DNA from 3 places in the Rossellomorea sp. NPDC077527 genome. Region 1 is predicted to be linked to each of the others. Evidence: riboswitches for the same ligand, from Rfam matches in the RefSeq annotation. Region 1 holds a riboswitch; each other region holds the start of a gene.
What was found. A riboswitch is a leader RNA that binds a small molecule or an ion and turns the genes downstream of it on or off. The one in region 1 is predicted to bind thiamine pyrophosphate.
Positions count from the first base shown of each region.

Region 2: it holds a riboswitch for thiamine pyrophosphate, as region 1 does, so the genes downstream of both, ACIGG7_RS13865 (ABC transporter substrate-binding protein) here and thiT (energy-coupled thiamine transporter ThiT) in region 1, are expected to answer to the same signal.
Region 3: it holds a riboswitch for thiamine pyrophosphate, as region 1 does, so the genes downstream of both, tenA (thiaminase II) here and thiT (energy-coupled thiamine transporter ThiT) in region 1, are expected to answer to the same signal.

Region 1 is NZ_JBITVL010000001.1:79,530-82,809, forward strand. It holds gene ACIGG7_RS00380 (DL-endopeptidase inhibitor IseA family protein) at 1-883, shown strand, start outside; gene ACIGG7_RS00385 (hypothetical protein) at 1,178-1,477, shown strand; TPP riboswitch at 1,546-1,644, shown strand; gene thiT (energy-coupled thiamine transporter ThiT) at 1,715-2,311, shown strand; gene ACIGG7_RS00395 (DedA family protein) at 2,458-3,057, shown strand.
Region 2 is NZ_JBITVL010000003.1:780,515-783,794, reverse strand. It holds gene ACIGG7_RS13870 (phosphotransferase) at 35-934, shown strand; TPP riboswitch at 1,238-1,347, shown strand; gene ACIGG7_RS13865 (ABC transporter substrate-binding protein) at 1,481-2,467, shown strand; gene ACIGG7_RS13860 (thiamine-binding protein) at 2,480-2,773, shown strand; gene ACIGG7_RS13855 (ABC transporter permease) at 2,770-3,280, shown strand, end outside.
Region 3 is NZ_JBITVL010000004.1:263,289-266,568, reverse strand. It holds gene ACIGG7_RS15745 (sensor histidine kinase) at 1-480, shown strand, start outside; gene ACIGG7_RS15740 (response regulator transcription factor) at 477-1,076, shown strand; TPP riboswitch at 1,344-1,451, shown strand; gene tenA (thiaminase II) at 1,570-2,271, shown strand; gene ACIGG7_RS15730 (ECF transporter S component) at 2,264-2,842, shown strand; gene ACIGG7_RS15725 (ABC transporter ATP-binding protein) at 2,855-3,280, shown strand, end outside.

The DNA of each region.
Region 1 (3,280 bases):
CCCAGAAGAGCCTACCGAGCTGGATGAGCCTACGGCAGATAAATTGATTGTAGAAGCGTTCAATCGATATGATACCGTCCTTAATGATGAAGGGATGGGTGAGACCTTTATCTATGAAGGTGAGTCCTATCGGTATATGAGTGAAGGATTTGATTCAGAAGAAAAAGTGATTCACTATCTATCAAAAAGCTTTACCCCGGATGCTGCCGAGAAGCTCCTCGGGAACCATCCCTTCATTGTGTATAAAGGGAAATTGGCCCAGCCTGATGTAACTTTTGAACCTGGCAATGTATGGACCGACACCACGGCAGTCAAAGTGAGGACGACAGAAGCCATGAGTGATGTGACATACGAAATACCGGTTTCGGAGGGGCTTGGGAGAGTCAATGTTCAAAGCTTCAGACTGGTTTTTGATGGAGGATGGAAGTTCAGTGTGAAGTTGCCATTTTCATTTAGAGAAGTAGAGAAAGAGACCAAAGAGTGGAACCTCACGTTGACACTAGAAGAAGAGGCGGTCTACCAGGAATTTTCCCGGGATCCAAGAGAAGAACATTTACACGGGTTATCACCCATCAGCATTGCAAAAATTTATGTCCAGGCAACGTTGGATGAAAGAGACGACCTGGTTTATGAAATGTACACAGACAGGGCAGGGTATGTACAGTGGACCAAGGAAGAAGACGAGAAGTTTCCCAAAGCGGACAGGGGGACAAAGGAAAATATTCTACGTGTATACAAAGGTATAGAAAACGGTAAATTTATTCAAACAGGCGATACGGATGGATATATTAAGTATGACAATGGTAGCGAAGGGGGTATGGGCTTTCAAATGGTCAAGGATGAAGATGGCTATTGGAGCGTAGGATTCATGCCGACTCAATAGAGTGCATGAATCTGGGATTAAATAGAGTAAGTAAGTCAATATATTCTAAAACACGAACAGTAAATGTAGTATGTTGATTGGGACAGAAGGTGCTCAACTCACATATAGCGAAAAGTGGTACCTTGAGTGATTGGAAAGGGAGCAAAATAAAGGCAATTAAAATAGAGCTGCTTAAAATGGGTATTTTGTCACATTCCATTAGAGTAGCTCTTTTGTCATGGCTTATTGAATAGGTATATAATAGAGAGTATACGAGTATAGTAGTCAAGAAGAAATAAAAAGGGGGCTAGATGAATGATCAGATTGTCCAGGACAAAGAGAGTCATGTTACTCGGTTTCGCAATCATCCTCATAATAGTAGCCAACCGGATTTCCACTGTACAGCACCTGACGGCAAGAATCGCCACCAACCTCTATGTGAGCCTTAAATACAAGGATCTGGATCTGGAATACCAAAACGTCGAATTTTCACCCCAGTTTGGAGATTACTCTGTCGCATATAAGGACAAGGATGGAAAAGTATATGGATTCATGGTCACCCCTAAGTCAATGCCCGTCATCATTCTTCACGATCCTCTCAGTGAGACACCTTAAGGAAAAGAGCCTTTCGACCTTTTAATCTATCATTTTTGATGTATAATAAAGCATAATAACTTCATAAACGTTACCACAAGGGGAGCGAAAGCTGAGATTGAACAATGTGTTCTGACCCTCTGAACCTGTTAGTTAGGACTAGCGTAGGGATGTGGAAGATACGCCTCTTTGTGCGTGTTTTAATTCATGCATTCATCCTCCTTATGGTTTCGTTTTATTACATGAGGAGGATTTTTTATGAAACACACTCGACTTATTGTATTGCTTGAAGCGTCATTGATGGCAGCCTTCGCCGTCATCCTTGATATGCTGCCCTCTATTAAGCTATCACCAAGTATCTCCATTTCCATTGCCATGGTTCCAATTTTTCTATTGTCCTATCGAAGGGGCTGGAAAGCGGGACTGACAGGGGGCTTCTTATGGGGAATCCTGCAGATCGCCCTAGGGGATGCCTGGATAGCAACGCCGGTTCAAATGGTGATTGAATACTTCATTGCCTTTGCTTTTATCGGTTTCGCGGGGATGTTTGCCGGGAAGATACAGGGTTCATTAGGAGACAGTCGTCGATCCAAAGCGATTCTATGGGTTGTGATCGCTACATTTGTAGGAAGTCTCGCCCGCTATTTCTGGCATTTCATCGCAGGTTTCGTGTTCTTTGCCGAATATGCACCGGATGATATGTCTCCATTGCTCTTCTCTTTCATTGCGAATGGTATCACAATGCTTGGGTCGGCTCTGTTGTGCTCCATTGTGTTGGCGATCATCACCAATATAGCACCAAGACTGATTAAAGTACGGACACATCAACATGATATCAGCCGAAAGGCTTCATAGAAACAACAAGACTGGTCCATTCCAAAAGGCCGGTCTTTTTTTGTCAATACACCCCAAGTCTTAGAGTAATTTACTTCTACGGCTTCTGTTGAATAAACGGGCCTTTTTCTATACTGAAGATACGATGATTGTCAGGAGTGAGTCGAATGTCAGATTGGATCTTGAATATAGCGGAAGAGTGGGGGATTTGGGGTGTATTGTTTTCTCTATTTATTGAAGGAAGTGCTTTTCCTTTTGTGGGCACATTTTTTATCGTGACGATGGGATTCATCCTGGACTTAACGTGGGTGGAAATCGGGATTATTTCGGTTGCGGGAAGCCTTCTATACACAGTGGGAAGTTATATTCCATTTTACATCAGTTTGAAACTGGGGGATAAATTGGAGGAGAAGCTACATCCCAAGAAGCTGGAAAAGCTTAGGGCAGCCGGTCAAAAATTCAATCGTTATGGAATATGGAGCGTAGCGATTGCGAGTCCACTTCATATAGGGAATGTCATCCCATTCCTTGCGGGCATGGCGAAAATGGATGTGAAGGCCTATTCCCTCCTCACGATGCTCGGTATTGCTCCATCCACTTTTCTGTTTTTGAGTATTGGACAGTTATATGAGGGAGAGAAAGAAGTGATTCTTAAAATGATGGAGGACTATCAAGTGGGGGCCTTTATCGTTTTTGTCATCATAACGGGTTTGTACGTCGTTTTAAAAAGGAAGAAGAAGAGAAGGGTGTACACGAAAAATCACTAATGGGATTGGAGATGTGTCGTCAAGAGGACCACAAATACTGAGAAACAATTCATAAGCCTTACATAAGGGGGGACAAGGTCCTGAATATTGGACTGTTTATACCCCAAATCACCCCCGTTCCCTCTCCCTAGATTAAATCTACGTAAAATCCTGCCGTTCCTCATTGCTTACACCACGTCTTTCCTATAAACTAGACCTATTCAAAAAAGCGCGTGTGGTGAAA
Region 2 (3,280 bases), on a different contig from region 1:
TCAGTATAATACTACGGTTTGAAAGGAAATAGAAATGATTGAACCTCTGCGGGGTATATTACGACATTGGGACGTGGATCCCACTTTCATAGAGCCACTGGGCCCTCATCCGAATGTTGCAAGAGTGAAGGAAGGAATGAAAGTATATTATTTAAAGAAGAGAGAGGATTTATCCATTGAGAAAAGGTGGGAGGAGTTCTATTTAACCTCCTATCTATTGGAAAACCGCCATTGTGTTGAATCACCATTATTAACTTCTTCAGGGTACCCATTTGTGAAAGAAGGAGAACAAATATATTCACTTTATAAAGCCCTGGAAGGAAGGTCTTTAAAGATATATTCTATGACAGCACTAGCAAATGCCGGGGCATACCTTTCAGACATTCATCTCCTTTTTGAAGGGTATCGCAGTCAACAGGAAGTGGTGGATTGGGATATTGAACGTCATGTAAAAGAGTGGATGTCCGTACTTGGAAACACATCGATCGGAAAACGTGGTGCAGGATTACTATCAAGAATAGAGGGGTGGAAGTCATACTACACTCAGTTGCCACACCAAATTGTTCATAGTGACTTCCACTCGGGAAACATCTTGATGAAGGGGGAAGAAATCATCGGTGTTATTGACTTCGCGCGGATTCGGACTGCCCCCCGTATTACAGACATCGCTTACTTCCTCGCAGGTCTTCTCAAGAATAGCGCGAACAAGAAGAGATACGATTCAATCAGATGTATACAAGTGTTTCTAGACGGATATGAAAGCAATACCTCATTGACCACCACAGAGAATCGACTATTGCCGTCTATCATCATCCTTTTCCTTCTGCAATATGCATTTTTGTATTCACACCAAGGGTATTCAGAAGCGGGCTCATCCTGCATGCTTTTTATTGAGGAACTGATCAATTCTGATTATTTTCAGGGATTAAAATAAGGCTGTTTTCGTAAACGATTGTTGCTTTTGGATATATGGGCTTGTTATTGATTCCCACTCCAATAAACTGTCCAAGATAGTACTAATGCACATTCTTGACTATTTATGAACCATTTTGCTCTGTCAACACTAGTTCCCTTCACCCTCTTCCACAGACTCAGGTGACAGAGCATCTGCAAATCATAGTCTGTGCGAGAATAACAATACACTCTTTGCGAAAAGAGATCCTAAATTTAAAAGGAAATACTTGAATAACAAACCGTTCTATGGCACAGTAGGAAAGAAGATAACGTTAATTTCATATTCTATGTGTAGGGGGACCGGAATGGCCGGTTGAGATTGTATCCTTTAGATGCTGACCCTTTGAACCTGAACTGGCTGATACCAGCGTAGGAAACATTCTCTTAAACGATACATAACCAAGTTTAATGATGCGTCCAAGGCTTTCAGCCCGGGACGCTTTTTTGTTTTACATTCATTTACCTTCATAAGCGAAGAATAATGGAATAAACGTTGAAACTGCAAAAGATTTAAGGAGGAAACAAGATGAAAAAATGGATGTTCATCATCTGTTCAGTATTTTTACTAACGGCCTGTAGTGCCGGGAAAGATACAGCCAATGAGAAGAAAGAAGGTCTTAAAAAGGTATCGGTTGTACTCGACTGGACACCAAATACCAATCACACAGGATTATATGTAGCGAAAGAAAAAGGTTACTTTAAGGACCAGGGACTTGATGTCGATATCATCCTACCTGGAGAATCCGGAGCCGATCAACTTGTTGCTTCAGGGAAAGCAGAATTCGGTGTAGGCTACCAGGAAAGTGTCACACAGGCGAGAGTCCAGGATGTTCCTCTCGTATCCATTGCTGCTGTTATTCAGCATAATACTTCGGGGTTTGCATCCCCCAAGAGTAAGGGTATTACAAAGCCAAAGGATTTTGAAGGGAAAAGCTATGGCGGCTGGGGGTCCCCTGTTGAGAAAGCCGTGATGGATTCCATCATGAAACAAAAAAATGCCGATGTAGAAAAAGTGAATTTCATTAATATGGGAGACACTGATTTCTTTACTGCCGTCAAGAGAGATGTTGATTTTGCCTGGATTTACTATGGTTGGACTGGTATAGAGGCTGAGCTTCGCGGTGAAGAGCTGAACATGATGTATGTAAAGGATTATTCTGAGAAATTGGATTATTATACTCCGGTGCTGACAACAAATGAAAAAATGATCGAATCAGATCCAGAAACGGTTAAAGCATTCCTTGCCGCAACTTCCAAAGGGTACGAGTATGCCATCGACAACCCGAAAGAAGCAGGTGAAATCCTTCTGGGAGCAGCTCCTGATCTTGATAAAGAATTAGTCATTAAGAGCCAGGAATGGTTAGCCCCTAAGTATCAGGATGACGCTGAAAGATGGGGAGAGCAAAAGCTTGAAGTGTGGGAGAACTATGCATCTTGGATGTATGATAATGATTTATTAGATAAGAAACTTGAAAGCAAGAAAGCATTCACGAACGAATTCTTACCGAAATAAGAGGTGAATAAAATGGGGAACGCACTCGTAAGTATACAAATCATTCCGAAGACAAAGAACGGCGAAGATGTCATTCCATATGTTGATGAGGCGATTGCCATCATAGAACAATCAGGTGTCCGATATGAAGTCCATCCCTTAGAAACGACGATGGAAGGAAATCTATCAGATTTATTTAAGGTGATTGAACAAATGAATGAACGGATGATTGAAATAGGAAGCAAGAACGTCATCTCACAAATCAAAGTATTATATCAGCCCGATGGTATTGAAATGAACCAATTAACGGAGAAGTATAAAGGATGAGAACATGGCTATCGAAAGGATGGAGACCCTTCTTGGTCCTCATCCTTTTATTCATCATTTGGGAAGTCAGCATAAGAGTATTTGATGTGCCAGCTTGGCTGATGCCTTCCCCTTCAGACATTTGGTCAGAAGGTGTTGCCTCGTGGTCTGCATTCAAGGGACATCTTGCTTCAACGACGCTTCTTACAATTGTAGGGTTTGTGATTGGCTGTTCGATCGGAATCGGGGCAGCGGTTGGGCTCCATCTCCTGCCAAAGGTAAGGGAAGCCTTCTATCCTCTGATGATTCTGTCGCAGAATATACCTATTATCGTCTTGGCGCCTTTACTTGTCATTTGGTTTGGATTTGGATTGTTACCAAAGATCATCGTCATTACGTTGATCTGCTTCTTTCCGGTGGCGGTTTCAGCAATGGATGGATTCAGACAGACGAATGCAGAGTACATCCTATATATGAAGATGTCGGGAGCATCAAAAGGGCAGATATTCAGGAAAGTGGAGTGGCCAC
Region 3 (3,280 bases), on a different contig from region 1:
TTGCAAGATGTTCAACAAACGGCAAGAACCGCATTGAGTGAGGTCAGGACAATGGTCTCCCAGATGAGGGGAATCCGATTGAAGGATGAGATTGTCAGGATCAAACAGCTCTTAAAGGCAGCTGATATCGAATTCATCTTGTGTGAAGAAAGCAACCTTCCACAAGCATCTCTCTTTATGGAAAACATCTTAAGCATGTGCTTAAAAGAGGCAGTGACGAATGTAGTCAAACATAGTAAGGCTTCCTACTGTGAACTCCTTATTGAAGAATCGGATAAAGAGATGACCATCTTGGTGAAAGATGACGGTGTAGGGATCGGAAGTGATTACTCACAGTCAGGAGGAAGCGGTCTGATCGGAATGAGAGAGCGGTTGGAATTTGTGAATGGCAGTCTCGACATTGTTTCGGATGAAGGCACCACCTTGATTATGCGGGTGCCAAAAGTAATCAAGCAGACAGATAGGGAGGGAATGGAATGATTCGAATTGTGATTGCCGAAGATCAACGGATGCTGTTGGGCGCACTGGGTTCGCTTTTAAGTTTGGAAGATGATATGGAAGTGGTAGGAAAAGCGGGCAATGGAGAAGAAGCCATTGCCCTCGTCCACGAACTTAAACCTGATATATGCATTATGGATATTGAAATGCCCAAGAAGACCGGCCTTGAAGCAGCTGAGGAATTAAAGGGGGAAGATTGCAAGGTGATCATCCTTACTACTTTTGCAAGATCAGGTTATTTCCAGCGTGCGCTCAAAGGTGGAGTGAAAGGATATTTGTTGAAGGACAGTCCTAGTGAAGAACTGGCGAACTCGATCCGACTTGTGATGGATGGCAAGCGCATTTATGCACCTGAGCTAATGGATGATGTCTACAGTGAAGAGAACCCTCTTACAGACAGGGAAAAAGAAGTACTGGAGCTTGTTGCCGACGGGAAAAACACAAAGGAAATCGCCGATGAACTACAGCTTAAAACAGGAACTGTCAGGAATTATATCTCTACCATACTCGACAAGCTTGAAGTGAAAAATCGAATCGAAGCCATCACACAATCGAAAGAAAAAGGGTGGTTTAAATAATTCGAGGGACGGACCTTTTAACAAGGTTCGTCCCTTTATGGTCTAGCATGATATTGAATATTTATTCTATTCTAAAAAGAAGAGATAAAGGGACTGACGAATTTTTTTAGAAAAAAATATTTCATCAAAAATGAAAACTGCTAAATCTTTTGATGTCATTGCATCCAAGGGTCAATTTGTAACTGATAAAAAACTATGATTTGTGCTATTTGTGTTGACAACGAAATGAATCATGATACGATAACATCGAAAACAAAATTTCATAAGACGATCCACTAGGGGTGCCTTCTAAAAGGCTGAGATTAAAGTGTGACTTTAAGACCCTTTGAACCTGATCTGGTTGAGACCAGCGGAGGGAAGTGGTGTTTGAAGGTCACGGAGAATACGATTCTATCATTCTGATCTCAAGCCACTTTCTGTATGCGGTATGCATCATGGAAAGTGGCTTTTTTTGTTGCCCATTTCGGGTCGTCTGGAAAAGGAGTAGGAAATAATGTCATTTTCAACGGTGTTACGAAATGAAGTCAAGGAAATTTGGGACGCGAGCTTCCATCATCCCTTCGTCAAAGGGATCGGGGATGGAACGCTCCCCATCGAGAAGTTCAAGTACTACCTCTTGCAAGATGCCTATTATCTTTCACATTTCTCGAAGGTGCAGGCGCTCGGTGCGTCAAAAGCAATGGATCTACATACTACATCACGAATGGCATCGCACGCTGTAGGAACAAATGAAGCAGAGCTTTCACTTCATGAAAATTTCTCGAAACGATTAGGTATCACGGAGGAGGAAATACAGAATTTCAAACCGGCTCCCACAGCATATGCCTATACGTCGCATATGTATCGTTCTGCGAGATATGGAGGTCTTGCGGATATCTTGGCGGCGATTCTCCCATGCTACTGGCTCTATTACGAGATAGGGGAACGCTTGAAATCATGCACTCCGGAAGAGCCGGTTTATCAGGAATGGATTGAGGCATATGGAGGGGAATGGTTCAAAGAGTTAGTCGAAGAACAAATCAATCGTCTTGATGAATTGGCAGAAACAATGAGCGCATGTGATAAAGAAAGAATGAAAGAAAATTTCATTTTGAGCAGCATCTATGAGTTACAGTTTTGGGAAATGGCTTATACTCTTGAAAAATGGCCGTTTGCTCTGGATGCCGGAAAGAAAAGGGGTGAGCAGCATGTCTAAATTAAAACTGACGGATATTTTAGTAACAGTAGTCATTTCCATCATGTTTGGAGTTATTTATAAACTTTGGGGACCATTTTACAACTTAATGAAGCCAATCGGTTTACATGCGGATCAATTCATCTATGGAATGTGGTTCATGGCGGCCACAGTGGCATTCTTGATTATCCGAAAACCGGGAGTGGCCCTTTTAGCCGAAATCGCCGCTTCATCCGGGGAGTTTCTCATGGGTTCAGAATGGGGACTGGAGGTGCTTTTATTTGGAATCATTCAAGGGTTGATGGCAGAGTTGTTTTTCTTTATGACGAAATATAAACGCTATGATCTTTCGATTATATGTTTCGCGGCAGTTGGTTCTGCATGTGGTTCCATCTTTATGGACTACATGAAAGGATATATTGGAGATTTGGCCCTTTGGAATCTGTCCTTATTCATTGTTGCGAGATTACTTGGTTCGATTGTCATCGCCGGTGCAGGATCTTTTTATTTGGTTAGGGCCCTCGAGAAAACCGGAGTCACAAGTCTTGTAAGGCGTGCTGATCAAGAAGAGTACGATTCATTGCATCATTAAGAGGTGAACTTTATGCATGTTGAAAACCTTCGACTTAAAGTTCCCGGATCGGAAAAACGGATGTTTAATGATGTCAGTCTGTCAATCAATGAAGGGGAAAAAGTATTGCTATTGGGTCCATCAGGATGTGGTAAATCAACACTTCTTCATGTTTTATCCGGGGTGATCCCCCGGTCTGTGGATGTCCCTATGAGAGCTTCCAACATGGAGATAGCTGATTCATATGGATATGTATTTCAAGATCCCGACTCTCAATTTTGTATGCCCTTTGTAGATGAAGAATTGGCCTTTGTCTTGGAGAATTTACAAATCAAGAGAGAGGAGATGAAAGAGACCATTCGCAGGCTGTTATCGGAAGTGGGACTGGAGATGAAAGATCCCCATACGAAAATCTCAACATTATCAGGAGGTATGAAGCAAAAGTTGGCCATTGCCTCT